2 regions of the Halomonas sp. TA22 genome follow, and region 1 is predicted to be linked to the other one. Evidence: riboswitches for the same ligand, from Rfam matches in the RefSeq annotation. Region 1 holds a riboswitch; the other holds the start of a gene.

Evidence for each region. Region 1 has a riboswitch for thiamine pyrophosphate ahead of thiC (phosphomethylpyrimidine synthase ThiC). Riboswitches for the same ligand answer to the same signal wherever they lie in the genome.
Region 2: another riboswitch for thiamine pyrophosphate. It lies ahead of thiM (hydroxyethylthiazole kinase); the one in region 1 lies ahead of thiC (phosphomethylpyrimidine synthase ThiC).

What each region holds. Positions count from the first base shown of each region.
Region 1 is NZ_CP053108.1:1,940,813-1,949,230, reverse strand. Features, by position in the region: gene HJD22_RS09090 (porin family protein) at 17-526, shown strand; gene thiC (phosphomethylpyrimidine synthase ThiC) at 597-2,486, opposite strand; TPP riboswitch at 2,558-2,682, opposite strand; gene HJD22_RS09080 (lysophospholipid acyltransferase family protein) at 2,944-3,873, opposite strand; gene HJD22_RS09075 (DUF4870 domain-containing protein) at 3,880-4,257, opposite strand; gene HJD22_RS09070 (VOC family protein) at 4,327-4,707, opposite strand; gene HJD22_RS09065 (class I SAM-dependent methyltransferase) at 4,746-5,390, shown strand; gene HJD22_RS09060 (MFS transporter) at 5,567-6,952, shown strand; gene HJD22_RS09055 (enoyl-CoA hydratase/isomerase family protein) at 7,022-7,795, shown strand; gene HJD22_RS09050 (DMT family transporter) at 7,841-8,418, opposite strand, start outside.
Region 2 is NZ_CP053108.1:918,090-926,507, forward strand. Features, by position in the region: gene HJD22_RS04255 (SDR family oxidoreductase) at 1-652, shown strand, start outside; gene HJD22_RS04260 (hypothetical protein) at 819-1,031, shown strand; gene phnE (phosphonate ABC transporter, permease protein PhnE) at 1,034-1,849, opposite strand; gene phnE (phosphonate ABC transporter, permease protein PhnE) at 1,878-2,687, opposite strand; gene phnC (phosphonate ABC transporter ATP-binding protein) at 2,684-3,529, opposite strand; gene phnD (phosphate/phosphite/phosphonate ABC transporter substrate-binding protein) at 3,568-4,536, opposite strand; gene HJD22_RS04285 (hypothetical protein) at 4,604-4,744, opposite strand; gene thiE (thiamine phosphate synthase) at 4,849-5,463, opposite strand; gene thiM (hydroxyethylthiazole kinase) at 5,453-6,262, opposite strand; TPP riboswitch at 6,287-6,380, opposite strand; gene mntR (manganese-binding transcriptional regulator MntR) at 6,502-6,963, shown strand; gene HJD22_RS04305 (metal ABC transporter solute-binding protein, Zn/Mn family) at 7,080-8,066, shown strand; gene HJD22_RS04310 (metal ABC transporter ATP-binding protein) at 8,072-8,418, shown strand, end outside.

The DNA of each region.
Region 1 (8,418 bases):
AACCAGGGTGACGAACATGAAAAAGCTTGCGATCTCTTCCGTTTCTGTTGCGGCAGCTTCTGCTCTACTCTTCGCCGGTAGTGCTCACGCCCAGCAGGCGCAGACGTTCTATCCCCAAGGCTATATCGGTGGCGACGCCATGTTCTGGGATCTCAATCCCGACCGCGGCCCGAGCCGTGACGATGTCGGCCTGCGCCTGCGCGGTGGTGCCCAGTTCAACGATTACTTTGCCCTCGAAGGTCATGTGGGCGGCGGCGGCTCCGATGGCCCGGCCGAACTCGAATATCTGGTCGGCGCCTATGCCAAGGGCATCCTGCCCATCGCAGACGAGGTTCGCCTTTACGGCCTTGCCGGTCTGACCGAGGTGGATTTCGACATCGACCGCACCAGTGGACTCTCCTATGGGGCGGGTGCTGAATTTGACCTGACGCCCAACCTGGCGCTGGGTGCCGATTACATGCGCTATCTCGACAAGTCCGATTACACCTTCGATGCGGCCAGTGTCGGCCTGCGCTACCGCTTCTAGTCGTTACGTTGTATTTGAATGACATCGCCCCCGCCACGTCAGTGGCGGGGGCGATGTCGTAGGGCGCGGTTTAAACTTCCTTGTAGAGTTCCGCTCCCGCCTGCCTGAACTTCTCCGCCTGCGCCTCCATCCCGCGCATTACCGCTTCCTGGTCGCCATCGAGGCCGTTGTCCCGAGCGTAATCGCGTACTTCCTGGCTGATCTTCATCGAGCAGAACTTGGGTCCGCACATGGAGCAAAAATGGGCCACCTTGGCCGAGTCCTTGGGCAGCGTCTCGTCGTGGTATTCCCGGGCCGTGTCCGGATCCAGGCCGAGATTGAACTGATCCTCCCAGCGGAACTCGAAGCGTGCCTTGGACAGCGCGTTGTCACGCCTTTGTGCAGCAGGATGCCCCTTGGCCAGGTCGGCAGCATGCGCGGCGATCTTGTAGGTGATGATGCCGGTCTTCACGTCGTCCTTGTTGGGCAGGCCGAGGTGCTCCTTGGGCGTCACGTAGCAGAGCATGGCACAGCCGTACCAGCCGATCATGGCCGCACCAATGCCGGAGGTGATGTGGTCGTAGCCCGGTGCGATGTCGGTGACCAACGGGCCCAGGGTGTAGAAGGGCGCCTCGTCACAGTACTCGAGCTGCTTGTCCATGTTCTCCTTGACCAGGTGCATGGGAACATGGCCGGGGCCCTCGATCATCACCTGAACGTCGTGCTTCCAGGCGATATGGGTCAGCTCCCCCAGGGTCTTGAGCTCGGCCATCTGCGCCTCGTCGTTGGCGTCGGCCACCGAGCCGGGGCGCAGGCCGTCACCCAGCGAGAAGGCGACATCGTAGCGCTTGCAGATCTCGCAGATCTCCTCGAAGTGGGTATAGAGAAAGCTCTCCTGGTGGTGGAAGAGACACCACTTGGCCATGATCGAACCGCCGCGGGAGACGATGCCGGTGACGCGCTTGGCGGTGAGCGGCACGTAGCGCAGCAGCACCCCGGCGTGGATGGTGAAGTAGTCCACGCCCTGTTCGGCCTGCTCGATCAGGGTATCGCGAAATACCTCCCAGGTGAGGTCCTCGGCCACGCCATTGACTTTCTCCAGCGCCTGGTAGATCGGCACCGTACCGATGGGTACCGGGGCGTTGCGGATGATCCACTCGCGAGTCTCGTGGATGTTCTGGCCGGTGGAGAGGTCCATGATGGTGTCCGCGCCCCAGCGGATGCCCCAGGTCATCTTGTCTACCTCCTCCTCGATGGACGAGGTCACCGCCGAGTTGCCCAGGTTGCCGTTGATCTTCACCAGGAAGTTGCGACCGATGATCATCGGCTCCGATTCCGGGTGGTTGATGTTGCAGGGAATGATGGCGCGACCGGCGGCCACCTCGGCACGCACGAATTCGGGTGTGATCTCCTCGGGCAGGCGGGCGCCGAAGCCCTGGCCCGGATGCTGGTGGCCGAGAATGCGCTCCACCTCTTCGGTGCCCAGTGCTTGCCGGCGCTGGTTTTCTCGGATGGCGATAAATTCCATCTCCGGGGTGATGATTCCCTGGCGGGCGTAGTGCAACTGGGTGACGTTCTTTCCCTCCTTGGCACGGCGGGGCGTGCGGGTCAGGTCGAAGCGCAGCTGTGCGAGGGTGGGATCATTGGCGCGACGTCGGCCGTACTCGCTGGTAGGACCATCAAGGAATTCGATATCGCCGCGCGCCTCGATCCAGGTGCGGCGCAGCTCGGGCAGGCCGCGACGCAGGTCGATGGCGGTGTCCGGGTCGGAGTAGGGGCCGGAGGTGTCGTAGACCAGTAGCGGCGGGTTCTCCTCATCGGCGCCGGAAGTGCGCGTCGGCGAAAGCGAGATCTCGCGGAACGGCACGCGGATGTCGGGGCGCGAGCCCTCGATGTAGATCTTGCGCGAGCCTGGCAGTGGTTTGATCGCGGCCTCATCGACCTGTGCGGTCTCGGCGAGGAAGTGGGCGGTCTTACTCATGGGTGTTCTCCCTTGGGTTATGCGTTTTTCAGGGAGGACAGCTGGGGGGACAGGGGTAGGCCGCATGGCCTGATTGCCTGTCGCTTGATCCCTACGCTGGTCCTAGCCAGATCAGGTTCAACGGGCCCCGCCGTGACGACAGCATTGTGTCGTATGGCGATCTCAGCCGGTTCCACCGGCACCCCGTCAAGCGAATTGCGTCAAGCTTAGGGGAAGGGGGGAGGGGTCGCAAGGCGTGGTGGAGTGAAACGGAAGTGTTAAGTCTCGTTCATTGGTCTATTATCAGTGGTATATAAGATTTTGCTTTTTTAAGGTTTTGACACAGGGAGGGCGCGTGGACTCGATGATGACCCACGAAGCAAGATTGCCTCACTCACGCTGATCGAGCCCGGCGTGGCGCCCGCGCCATGGGCCAGGAACGCCCAGGTATCGCATACTCTGCCGCAGGCGGCACCGCTCAGTAGAGGCGGAAGGAGGCGTGGTCGGGGTGGCCCTCCTGCTCTTGAATCACCTTGCGGTAGCGCTTGTACTCCCACTGGTACTGGGCCGGGTCGAGGGCGATGGCACTCTCCACGCAGGCATTCACACCGGTGGCCGAAAGCATGTCGTCCTGCTCGTAGACGCGCGCATCGGCTGCCAAGAAGTGAATGGCGAAGCCGCGCCCTGGCAGGCGCCTGGCCACGCCGGTAACGACCCGCGCCTGGGTACGCGCCACCAGCTTGGGCAACAGGGTAGCGGTATAGGCCTGACGTTCATAGAAGGGGGCGAAGACACCACTGCCCCAGTCGGGCTCCTGATCGGGCAGGATGCCCACCGCCTCGCAGCGCTTTAGTGCCTTGAGCAAAGCGGCCACACCACGTGGGTTGGTGGGTACCAGACTTGCGCCCATGCGCTCGCGACCGTGACGAATCACCGGGTCGAGTTCGGCGATCTTGGGCGGCTCGTACATGGCGGTGAAGGGGAAGTGGCTCGACAGCCAGAAGTTGAGCACTTCCCAGTTGCCGAAATGGGGGGCCAGCACGATCACGCCGCGCTCCTCGGCGCGGGCCTCGTCGAGCAATTCCCGACCGTGCACCTCGACGATCGCGGCCTCGACCCGCTCGGGCATGGCCATCCACGCAAAGCCCAGCTCGAACATGGTGGCGGTGGAGTGGGTCAGGCTATCGCGGGCCAGGCGCTGACGCGCCTGCTTTTCCTGGTTCGGATACACCTCGGCGAGGTTGATCTCGGTCACCTCGCGCTCGCGACGGCTGAAGCGGTGCACCAGCGGGCCGCCATAGCGGGCCAGGCGCCACAGCGTCGTCAGGCGCCGGCCAGCCAGGCGGCGCCATAGCCCGACGATGGCGCGCGCCTGGAGAGTGGAGAGTGCAGTATCGTGTCGGCTCATGGAGGATCAGATCAGCCAAGTATCCACGTTGCTGGGCGCTCGCTTCTCCTGGAGTCCCTTGAAGCCCTTGACGCAGCGCACGACCAGCCATACTGCAAGGGCAACCATCAATAGTAGCCCTATGCCGAACAGACTCAAGACGAGCGAAATGAACCCGTAGAGCAGGCCGATCCAGAACGTGCGGATCTGATAACGGTAGTGTTCATCGAGCCACTCAGGCCCCTTGCCTCTGTAGAGGTAGGCGATCACCACGCCGATCAGCGAGGTGAAGCCGACCAGGAAGCTCGCCAGGTAGAGGCCATAGACCACCATCGCCATGGTGGTATCGGGGCCCTTGGCCTGGGTGGCGACTGCCGCGTCGCTGGGTGTCGAGGGTTCGTTCATGGCGCGTCCTTTTCGATGATCAGCGAAGACGTATTGGCACAATGATACCCGGCTGGTCGCCCAATGCCATCACCGCACGGCGCGACAGATCTCCAGTAGGTTGCCGTCGGGGTCGCGAAGATAGAGTGAGTCGATGAGTCCGCTGGCGCCCTCGCGCCTGACCGGGCCGAGCTCGATGGCGATCTCAAGGGCATCTAGGTGCTGGCTCACCTCCTCCAGCGGCAGCAGGCTGCGAAAGCAGAGATCCACGCTGCCGGGAGTCGGCGTGGCGGCCTTGGGGGTGGCCGGGGTGTCATGCCGGTGAAGGCGTAGCGCCATGTCACCGAGCAGCAGGTCGACGCGCTCGTTGTCGCGATAGCGCACCTCGAGATCGAGCACGCGGCTATAGAAGTCCACGGCGCGCGGAATATCGGTCACGGTAATGACCAGGTGATCCAGACCTGACAGCATGTACGTCTCCCATAAGTAATTCTTGCCCAGAGGATACGATGACTCAGTGCTGCCCGCTATGCACCTCTTGCACGACGGCGCTTTATCACCGCGATGCGCGGCGCGATTATCACCGCTGCGGGCGCTGCGAGCTGGTCTTCGTGCCAGCGGCGTATCGCATTGGTCCCGAGCAGGAGCGCGCTGTCTACGACCAGCACCAGAACTCTCCCGACGACCCGGGTTACCGGCGCTTTCTCTCACGGCTGTTCGATCCTCTGCTCGAGCGGCTAGCGCCTGGTGCCGAGGGATTGGATTTTGGTGCCGGCCCCGGCCCGACGCTGTCAGTGATGTTCGAGGAGGCCGGTCACTCGATGGCGATCTACGATCCTTTCTTCGCTCCCGACGGCAGCGTGCTCGAGCGGCGCTACGATTTCGTCACCGCCACCGAGGTGGTCGAGCACATGTTCGAGCCCGGCCGCGAGTTCGCGCGGCTCGCCGCATTGCTGCGTCCCGGCGGTTGGCTTGGGATCATGACCAAGCGTGCCGGTACGCCGGAGGCGTTCGCCCACTGGCACTATATTCTCGACCCGACCCATGTGAGCTTCTTCAGCGAGGCGAGCTTCGCGTGGCTTGCCGAGCATCTCGATATGCGTGTGACATTTCCCGCGGCCGACGTGGCGATACTGCACAAAACCGGGGGGTAGCGCGCCTGACCAACACTCGATCAGCAAAATCATCGGCAAGCTGGCGAAAACGCTTGGCTGTCGCCTATGCTGGGCGTATATTCGCGGCGCGATTTCCCAGCACTTGCCTTGCGAACGCCAACGCTGTATGGCGAAGTCGCCTGCTTCCAACACCCATCTTGATATAGGCACCGCGCATGTCTCGCCATCTGCTGGCCATGGCCCTGGCTCCCCTGCTGGGGCTTTTTATTCTCGGCATCGGCAATGGCTTTCTGGCCACGCTGATCACCCTGCGGCTCGATGCGGCGGGGGAGTCCGCGGTGGTGATCGGCTGGGTGTCGTCGGCCTACTTCATCGGCCTGGCGCTGGGGGCGGTGTTCAACGACCGACTACTGCTGCGCATCGGCCATATCCGCGCCTACGGCACCTTTGCCTCATTGGTGGCGGTGACCGTGCTGCTGCAGGGACTGTGGCTCGATGCGTTCTGGTGGTTCGGGCTACGGCTGATCGGTGGCTGGGCCACCGTTGGGGTCTATCTGGTCATCGAGAGTTGGCTGCTCACCTCCGGTGACCAGAAGGTGCGCGGTCGCCTGTTGGCGCTCTACATGATCTCGCTCTACGCGGCGGGGGTCATCGGTCAGCTGCTGCTGGGCGTCACTGACGCTGCCGGCGAAACGGTGCCGTTCATGGTCATCGGCTTGCTGGCGTCGCTCTCCGTATTGCCCATGGCGATGATCCCCAGGGTGTCGCCACTGATCGAACACGCCGAACCGCTCTCGCCGATGCGACTGATCACCCTGACGCCCACCGGTGTCATGGGCAGCTTTGGCTCGGGGCTGGCGGTGGCTGCCGTCTATTCGCTACTGCCGCTCTATCTTCAGCGTGTTGGCCTGACGGTAAATCAGATCGGCCAGATGATGGCCGTGGTGATTCTAGGGGCGATGCTGCTGCAATACCCCATCGGGCGCTGGTCCGATCGCCACGATCGTCAGATGGTACTGATCCTGATCGGCACCTTCTGTGCCTTGATATCGGCCGGCATGCTGCTGTTGCCGCTGAACACCTGGATGCTGGCGGGCTTGCTTTTCCTGCTCGGTGGTGGCGTGTTCGCCCTCTATCCGGTGGCGGTCAGCCACGCGGCGGACCGCGCCCCGGCAGGCGCCCTGGTACGCATGAGCCAAGGCCTGCTGCTGATCAATGCCATCGGCTCCACCGTGAGTCCCTCACTGATTTCACCGATCATGGAAGCCGTGGGTGACGCCGGGCTGTTCTGGGCCTTCGGCGCGATGAGTATCGGCATGGTGGCCTTCTTCGGCTGGCGACGCAGCGTGCGTCCGGCGCCGATTCCGGTGGCACCGTTCGCGCCCTCTACGCCCATGTCGTCGGCGGGTGCCGAACTCGCGGTGACCGAAGAGCTGATCCAGGGCGCAACCGAGCATGAGCATGTCGAGGATCTCTCCGACGCGGTGCCGGAGATCGAGGTCGCCGAGCCCTTGGCCGGTCCGCCCCGCGAGGAGGAAGCTCGTATCGCCTATTACGACGATGTCGCGGGGGAGGCCGCCGAGGGCACGACAAAAGCGTGATTGTCGCCCAACCTAGCGTTCGCTAGGGTTGACGGGAGCCAGATAACCCTAGACAAGGATGAGCAAGTCATGAGCGATACGTTGATTCAGGTGACCGAGAAGGCCGGCGTGGTGCGGCTGACCATCGACCGCCCCAAGGCGCTGAATGCCTTGAATAGCGCCGTCATTACCGAGCTGGACGCCACCCTGGCGACACTTGAGATGCGAGACGATTTGCGCGGCGTGCTGATTACCGGTGGCGGAGAAAAGTCCTTCGTGGCGGGTGCCGATATCGCCGAGATGCGCGACAAGAGCCCCGAGCAGGCGCGCCAGTTTGCCAGCCAGGCACTGGCGACGCTCAAGCGGCTCGAACGCCTGCCGGTGCCGGTGGTGGCCTTGGTCAACGGCTACTGCCTGGGTGGCGGGTGCGAGCTGGCGCTGGCCTGCGACTGGGCCGTGGCCAGCGACAATGCGCTGTTCGGCCAACCCGAGGTGCTGCTTGGAGTGATCCCAGGCTTCGGGGGTACCCAACGGTTACCGCGTCGAGTCGGGCCCGCCATGGCGCTCGATCTGGTCACCACCGGTCGCAAGATCGATGCCCAGGAAGCGCTGCGCATCGGCCTGGTCAACCGTGTCGTACCTCAGGGTCATCTCGATGCATACGCCGAGGAGCTCGCCGGCCAGCTTGCCGGCAATGGTCCCCATGCGGTCCGCGCTGCCAAGCAGGCGGTGCACGATGGCATGGATCAAGATCTCGATGCTGCCTTGGCGCTTGAGACCAGTCTGTTCGCGCTTGGCTTTGCCGGCGAAGAGCAGCGCGAGGGGATGAGCGCCTTCATCGAGAAGCGCAAGCCCCACTTCTAGGACTAGGACGGCGCTTTATCTTCAAGGCTCCACGTCACGTTCGTGTCATAGCTGAGGTTGTGAAGGCGGCCGGCGGCGAAGCCTTACCCTCTGCGTGGCGATCGCCGTTCCCACCAGGGTGATCGCCATGCCGAGCATGATCTGCATACTGAGCACCTCCCCGAGCAGCAGATAGCCCCACAGCAGAGCGCTGATCGGGACCAGGAAGGTGACCGTGGAGGTTGCCGTGGCCCCGGCACTCGAGAGCAGCCCGAAGTAGAGCAAAAACGCTACGGTAGTGCTGAATATCGCCAGTGCCAAGGCATTGACCCAGGCCAGGCCGCTGACCGATTCGCTTGGCCACAGCAGCATCGCCGGAACCAGCAGCATCAGCGCCGACATGGCGGAGCTGCCCGCCGCCAGTACGCGCACCGGCAGGTGCGACAGGTAGGTCTTGGAGTAGTTGCCGGCAAAGCCATAGCAGAAGGTGGCGCCGAGCACGGCGAGAATGAACCAGCCGTCGCCGCCCAGCGCGAAATCCAGCCGGTTGGCGGACAGGACGTAAACGCCTGTCAACGCTATCGCCAATCCCAGATACTGCTGGCGCCTTACCGGGGTGGTAAAGAACAACGCGCCAAGCAGCG
Region 2 (8,418 bases), 1.0 Mb from region 1:
TCTGATTACCGGCGCCAACCGCGGCGTCGGCCTGGCGCTGGCGCAGCACTATCATCAGGCGGGCTGGAAGGTGATCGGCGTATGCCGCTCCCCCTCAAGCGAGCTTGCCGACATTGCTGAGAGGGTGATCGACGATATCGATATCACTCAAGAGGCACAGGTGGCGCGATTGGCCGCCGAGCTCGATGGCTCTGCACTGGACCTGCTGATCAATAACGCCGGCCTGCTGCGTGACGAATCCCTGGGTGAGTTGAACTTCGACTCCATCCGCGAGCAGATGGAGATCAACGCCTATGGGCCACTGCGGGTGACGGAGGCGCTGCTACCCTTGGTCGCCAAAGGCGGCAAGATTGCCAACATCACCAGCCGCATGGGCTCGATTGCCGACAACGACTCTGGGGGACGCTATGGCTATCGCGCCTCCAAGGCTGCGCTCAATGCCTTCGGCAGATCGCTTGCGATGGATCTCAAGCCGCGCGGTATCGCCGTGGCCCAGTTGCACCCCGGCTTCGTCAAGACACGCATGGTCAACTTTGGTGGCCAGATCAGCCCTGAAGAGGCCGCTGCAGGTATCGCCGCACGCATCGAGGAGCTGACCCTCGAGAACAGTGGCAGCTTCTGGCATAGCAACGGCGAGACATTGCCCTGGTAACACCATTTTCAAGCGCCTGGTTCATCGTCGCCAACGCCACGTGATTGGGTAACGAAAGACATCGTATGAAATATCCCGAACGCCGGATGGCCGTTATTTCGTCGCTAAGCAGCGGTTGTGGCGCAAGAGTGACCCATCGCTCGACGATGCCAGGCGTCAAGCCTTGGTGAACGAGCTGATGAAGGCGCGCCGCGATGTGAAGCGCGCCAAGCGTGAACAGGACGAGACGGCCTTGCGCGAGGCGCGTCTAGCCGTGGATGCCGCCAAGGTAGACTTAGGCGAGCGCGGGCCGGTGTGGTGGGACGATGATGCACCGGACGAGACTGGCAAGCATCCTCGCAACAGCCGCTATGCAGCGTGGTGGCAAGGGCTCCTCTGATGTCAGATGATCGCGTGACGTACCCGGGCCGAGATCCACTCCGACACCAGCACGGTGACGAAGATCATCAGGAAGATCACGCTGACCTGGTTCCACGCCAGGCTGTTGATGGCGGCATTGAGCTGCAGGCCGATGCCGCCGGCCCCCACCAGTCCCAGTACCGTGGATTCGCGGATATTGATATCCCAGCGGTAGACGCTGATGCCGGCGAAGGCGGGTAGAATCTGCGGCAGCACGGCGTAGCTCATCACCTGCATCCTGCCGGCGCCGGTCGCGCTGATCGCCTCCACCGGGGTGGGATGGATCTCCTCGATCGCTTCATAAAGTAGCTTGCCGACGAAGCCGATCGAGCGCAGGGCGATGGCGATGATGCCGGCCAGCACCCCGGGGCCGAGGATGGTCACCAGCAGCATCGCCCAGATCAACGAGTTGATCGAGCGCGACGAGACGATGATCATCAGCGCCACACTTCTGACCAGCGGATGCGGCGAGGTGTTGCGCGCGGCCAGGAACGCCACCGGAAAAGCCATCAGGATGCCCAGCGCCGTGCCCAGGGTGGCGATGTTGAGGGTGTCCCACATCGGCTTCCACAGGCGGTGGGCATAGCGCCACTGCGGCGGCAGCATTCGGCTGATCAGGTCGCCGCCCTGGCGCCCGGCGTCCTCGACGAACACCCACATGGTATTGTCGGAGATCACCTTCCAGCACAGCAGAAACAGGCTGATGCCGGCTAGCCAGGCGAGATAGCCGAGCCACTGGGAGCGGGTGGTACGCAGACGCCAGAGCGGCTGGCCCTGCGTAGTGGTGGAAACGGGCATGGTTCATGTCCTCTTACGTAACGCGCGCTTACTGAGTCCAGCGGCGCACATGGCTGGATGAGTATTCGCAGAGCAGCACGATGGCGATGATGATCAGCAGGATCGCCGCCGAGGTGTCGTACTCGTAGCGGCTGATCGAGGTGTTGAGCGTGGCGCCGATGCCGCCCGCGCCGACGATGCCGATCACCGCCGACTCGCGAAAGTTGATATCCAGCCGGTACATGGACAGCCCGATCAGGCGTGGCATCACCTGAGGTTGTACGGCATGGTTCATGGTCTGCCACCAGCTCGCGCCGGTGGCGCGGATCGCCTCCACCTGCCGCCAGTCGATATCCTCGATATCCTCGGCCAGCAGCTTGGCCATGAAGCCGATGGTGGCGAAGGCCAGGGTGATCATGCCGGCCAGCGGGCCGAAGCCGAACATCACCACGAACAGGATCGCGATGATCACCTCTTGGAAGGTGCGCGAGACGCTGATGATGCCGCGACACACGAAGTAGATCGGCAGCGGCGCGATATTGCGTGCCGCCCCCAGCCCCACGGGAATCGCCAGTGCCACTCCGATCACCGTGGAGGTCAGCGTCATGGTCAGGCTCTCGAGTAGGCCGTTGAGGATGTCGCCCCGGCGGCTGACGAAGTCTGGCTGGGTGAAGGCGGCCAGGAAGTTGAGCCCACGGCTGGCGCCCTCGGTGAAGCGTGCCCAGTTGACCTGCACGCTGGCCAGCGCCAGCACCAGATAGAGCATCAGGCCGATGACCAGGGCCCAGCGCAGGCGGGGGTCGGCGATAAACGGCCGGCGCCGCCACTCTCCCCGGCTTGCCAATGCCATGCGACTCATCTCGCGCCTCCACTGGCCAGCGCTGGCGCGAGCGTCGTCACCTTGCGCTCTAGGCCGTCAGTCGTGTTGCGCTCCGGGGCGGTCGGCTCGGCCTGGGTATCCCACTCCTCCTCGCCGTAGATGGTGGTGAGCGTGTCGGCGTCTAGCGCGTCGGGGCGACCATCGAAGACGATCTCACCGGCACGCAGACCGACGATGCGGTCGGCGAACTGGCGGGCCAGTGCCACGTCGTGGATATTGATGATCGCCGCCAGGTCGCGCTCGGCGCACAGCTCGCGAATCAGACGCATGATCTGGCGAGAGGTCTTGGGGTCGAGGCTCGCGGTGGGCTCGTCGACCAGCAGCAGCTTGGGGCTCTGCAGCAGGGCACGGGCGATGCCGACCCGCTGGCGCTGGCCACCGGAGAGCGCATCGGCCCGCTTGTCGAGTGCATGGGGCAGGCCCACACGCTCCAGCAGGCGGAAGGCCTCGGCCACGTCATCGGCAGGATAGCGCCGCAGGAAGCTGCGCCAGAAGCCCACGTAACCGAGCCGCCCGGAGAGCACGTTCTCCATCACGCTCAGGCGATCGACCAGCGCATACTCCTGGAAGATCATGCCCATGCCACGGCGTGCCTCGCGCAGCCGCCGCCCGGAGAGGGCGGTCAGCTCGGTCTCCTCCAGACGGATGCTGCCCGAGGTGGGCTCCACCAGGCGGTTGACGCAGCGGATCAGGGTGCTCTTGCCGGCCCCGGAGGGGCCGATCAATGCCATGACCTGGCCGCGCGGCAGGGTCAGCTCGATATTGCTAAGTGCGCTATCCCCGGTGGGGTAACGCTTGCAGACGCCGGACAGGGTCAGCATGGTGGTTCTCCCTCAGATGCTTCCTACCAGTGCTACGTTCATTCGCAGTCGTAGGTCACGCCGTTGGCTTCGTCGATGGTGCGGATCACTTCCCAGTGCTCCTGATAGGTGATGGGAATGAACTGCGACTCCCCGGAGTTGGCGAACTCCGCCTGCAGGGCACCGCCTTCCCAGTCGTAGGAGAAGAAGGCGTCACGTACCTTTTCGGCGAGTTCCGGGTGGAGGTTGTAGACGTGGCCATAGCCGGTGGTGGGGAAGGTCTGTGAGGTGTAGAGCACCTCATAGTCGCCCTCGTTGACCACGCCCCGGGAGACCATGCGATGGGCCACCGAGTTGGCGATGGCGGCGGCATCGTAGTCGCGGTTGACCACGCCGAGGATCGAGTTGTCATGTGAGCCGGAGAAGGCGGTCTCGAAATCCTCGTCCGGTACCAGGCCGAACTCGCTAGTGAGCAGGGCGGAGGGGGCTTTGAAGCCGGAGTTGGAGGTCGGCGAGGTGAAGGCCATGTTGCGTCCGGCCAGTGCTTCCATTGAATCGATGCCGCTGCCCGGATAGGTGATGATCTCCATCTCGTAGCCGAAGCTGCCATCGTCGCTTGCCATCATGGCGAAGGGCACGAAGCCCACGCAGTTGACCGCCATCGGGTTGGAGCCGGTATTGAAGCCCGCCACGTGCAGACGCCCTGCGCGCATCGCCTCGAGCTGGGCGGCGTTGGACTGCACCGGGAAGAACTGCACGCGCTTGCCGGTTGCCTCTTCCATATGCGCCAGGAAATCGGCCCACACCTCGGCATAGACTGCCGGATCCTCCACCGGGGTGTAGGCGAACACCAGGGTGCTGGGATCGAGCCACTGCGACTCGTCTTCGGGGACGTCGGCGACCATGTCGCCATTGGCATCGGTGAAACGTGACGCCAGCTCGGCATGGGCCTGAAGGGCGCCAACGGCGAAGGTGCCAACGAGGGTGGCACCCAGCAGCTTGGTGGAAAGGGAGGAAGTGCGGGACATGAGATGGACCTCGTCACATAGGTTGCGGGACGAGGCCATACTGAGCGCCTAGGATGACACTCCCATGTCAGGAAGATGTCGGTTGAATGTCAATGCGTCGGTAGCACAGACGCTGGATCAGTGCCGAATCGTGGCTGACGATCATCACGCCGCAGCGCCGCTCGTCGAGGCCCAGGCGCGTCATCAACGGGGCGATGGCCAGCAGCACGCTATGTGCGGTAGGCCATGTCGCCAGACAGGGGCACGTGGGCTGAGCTGCCCGATTCCTTTCCTGTCTGGCCATGAGGTGCGGGAGCGAGCGCTGCTAGAAGCCTAGCGCGACAGGAAGGCGCGCGCCGCCGCCTCGGGATCGTCCTGTCCACAGATCGCCGAGACCACAGCGGCACCCTGTACCCCGGCATCGCGTAGCTGAGCCATATGGTTGGCCTGAAGGCCACCGATGGCTACCGCCGGCAGTGGGCTGGCGGCGGCCAGCGTGGCGAGGCCATCGAAGCCCAGGGGCTCGGCATGATCGCGCTTGGTGCGTGTGGCGAAGACCGGGCCCAGCCCGAGGTAGTCGAGGGCAGCGGAGTCGAGGCGTGCCATTTGGGCGAGTGTCTGTGCCGAGAGGCCGAGTATCGCCTGGGGGCCGAGGGCATCGCGCGCGGCCGCCACGTCACCGTCACCTTGGCCGATATGCAGGCCATCGGCGCCGCTGGCCAGCGCCACCGCGAGACGATCGTTGATGATCAGCGGTACGCCGCTTCCCGCCAATACTGCCTTGAGCCGGCGGGCCTGGTCGGTCAGCTCGGCGTCGCTGGCCTGCTTGTCGCGCAGCTGTACCAGCGTCACGCCACCGCGTACGGCAGCGAGTACCGTCTCCTCCAGGCCGCGTTGGGCGCACAGCTGGGGGTCGGTGACGAGGTAAAGGGTCAGGTCAGGTCGCATCGTCGAACTCCAGCTGCAGGCGATCGTTCAGGGTGGCGGGGTCGAGCTCGTAAAGCGTATCGAGGAACAGGGGCATGAAGCTGCCCGGCCCGCGAGCGTGGCGGCCGGCCGACTCGCCGGCAATGGCGTAGCTTGCCAGCGCTGCCACGCAGGCCTCGAAGGGTTCCTCGGCATTTGCCAGGAAGGCCGCCACCACGCCGGTCAAAGCGCAGCCCAGCGTGGTGACGCGCGGCATCAGTGCATGACCGCCGCGGATGCGCGCCAGGCGTCGGCCGTCGCTGATCAGGTCGGTCTCGCCGGTCACCGCCACCACACCGCCGATGCGCCGGGCGAGCCGGTGGGCGGCCTGCTTCGCGGCGTCGGCCGGGTCGCTGCTGTCGACGCCGCGACCCGCCGTGGTGTGGGCTTCCAGGGCCAGGATCTCCGATGCGTTACCGCGTACCACGCTGGGTTTCAACGCGAGCAGGCGAGCGGCAATGTCGCGGCGGTAACCGGTGGCGCCCACCGCCACCGGGTCGAATACCCAGGGCTTGCCGGCAGCCCGCGCCGCCTCGGCGGCCTCCGCCATGGCCGCGACCCACGGCGGCGAAGGGGTGCCGATGTTGATCGTCAACGCATCGGCCCGGGCGGCGAACTCGGCAGCCTCCTCGCGGGCGTGCATCATCGCCGGCGAGGCGCCGATGGCCAGCAGCACATTGGCCATGCTGTTCATGGCCACCAGGTTGGTAATGTTGTGGATTAGCGGAGCGGTGGCGCGCAGGCGAGCAAGGTGCGCGCCGGCATCGAGCGTGGCGGTCATGGAGCCTCCCCGGCGTGAGTCGCACGGGAGGCCCGTGCGACTCCCTACGCCGGCATTATCCGGGTCAGGTTCGAAGGGTGCTTCTCAGCCGCTTTCGTCGGCGCCCCTGTCGCAAGAGCGTCGATCATACCCAGCCGATGGCCATGACGAAAGGCACCACGGCCCGTCGATAAGGTTGCATTGGCCTAGGCGATAGGCATGATGATGACACCTACATAGCCTGTAGATAGCGCCGAACAATGAGTGAGACACCTTCCAGCCCCCCGGGCCAAGAGCCGTTGATCGAAGCGGAAAGCCATGTGCAGGGGTTTCGCAAGGCCCGCGACGCACGCCGTACCGAGCTCGTCGAGGATTATGTGGAGCTGATCGCCGACCTGATCGGCGATACCGGCGAGGCGCGGCAGACCGATATCGCCCGCCGGCTGGGAGTGGCGCAGCCCACCGTGGCCAAGATGCTCACACGCCTGGCCGAGGGGGGATACATCATCAAGCGTCCCTACCGTGGCGTCTTCCTGACCGATGCGGGGGAGCGGCTTGCCGCGATGAGCCGGCGACGCCACCAGATCGTCGAGGAGTTCCTGTGCAGGCTGGGTGTTCATCCCGACACGGCCCGGCTCGATGCAGAGGGAATCGAGCACCATGTCAGTGCCGAGACGCTCGAGGCCTTCGAGCGTTATCTCAACACGTCTGATCGCCAATAGAAAATTTCTTGCCACACGATAGATTCTCCCTTCTTGTTTCTTCGGTCTTGCGTGCTATTTTATAGCTTATGCTATAAATCATAGTGTATTGCACTTTTTATAGGAGAGGCCAGCTAATGAGGTCCTGGACATTGACACTGGGTGCGCTGGCGCCCCTGGCGCTCACAGTAGGCACCGCCACTGCAGCCCAACCCCCGCTCAACGCCGTGACGACGATCGGCATGATCGGCGATGTGATCGAAAAGGTGGGCGGCGAGTGCGTGGCAGTGGAGGCGATCATGGGGCCGGGCGTCGACCCGCATCTCTATCAGGCCAGTGCCGGCGATGTGAACACCTTCCAACGCGCCGATGTCATCTTCTATTCCGGATACGCCCTGGAGGGCCAGCTGGGCGACGTGCTGGAGCGCTTCGGCGAGACCAAGCCGACTCTGGCCGTATCGCCCGCCGCGATCGCCACGGCGGACCTGATCACGGTGCAGGACCTGTACGGCATCGATCCCCATGTATGGATGGATGTGAGCCTGTGGGCGCAGATCGTCCCGGTGATCGCCGAGACGCTTGGCGAGCAGCGTCCAGAGTGTGCCGAACGGATGGTCGAGAACGCCGAGCATTACGCGGTGCAGCTGCAGGCGCTGCACGAGTGGGTCGGCGAGTCCATCGCGACGATTCCCGACGCGCAGCGCATTCTGGTCACCGCCCACGACGCCTTCGGCTACTACGGCCGCGCCTACGACATTGAGGTCGCCGGAATCCAGGGCATTAGTACCGAAACCGAGACCGGCATCGCCGATATCCGCGAGATGGCGGCGATCGTCGCCGAGCGCGAGGTGCCCGCTGTGTTCGTCGAGAGCACCATCAATCCGCGCACCGTGCAGGCAGTGATCGATGCAGCCGCCGAGCGTGGCCAGCAGACCGAGATCGGCGGCGAACTCTTTTCCGATGCGATGGGCGAAGCGGGCACTGCCGAGGGAACCTATATCGGCATGATCCATGCCAATACCCGGCATATCGTCGAGGCCTTGGGTGGCGAACTTCCGACCCTGCCCGAGGTTATTGGGAGCTGGGCCGAGCAGTGGGATCTCGATACCGGTTCGGACGGTTGAGCACAATGACTCAACCCTTGCACGAGCGGGATCTGGCCCTGCATGTCGAGGACCTGACCGTCAGCTACCACAGCAAGCCGGTGTTGTGGGATATCGACTTCGATGTCCCGCCTGGGGTGATGGCCGGCATCGTCGGTCCCAATGGTGCGGGCAAGAGCACATTGATCAAGAGCGTGCTGGGGCTGGTGCCCAGCGTGGCGGGACGTGTCACGCTGTTCGGCCGCCCCTATCGGGCCCAGCGCCGTCGGGTGGGGTATGTCCCGCAACGCTCAAGCGTCGACTGGGACTTCCCCACCACCGCACTGGATGTGGTGACCATGGGGCTTTATGGCCGCCTGGGCTGGTTTAGGCG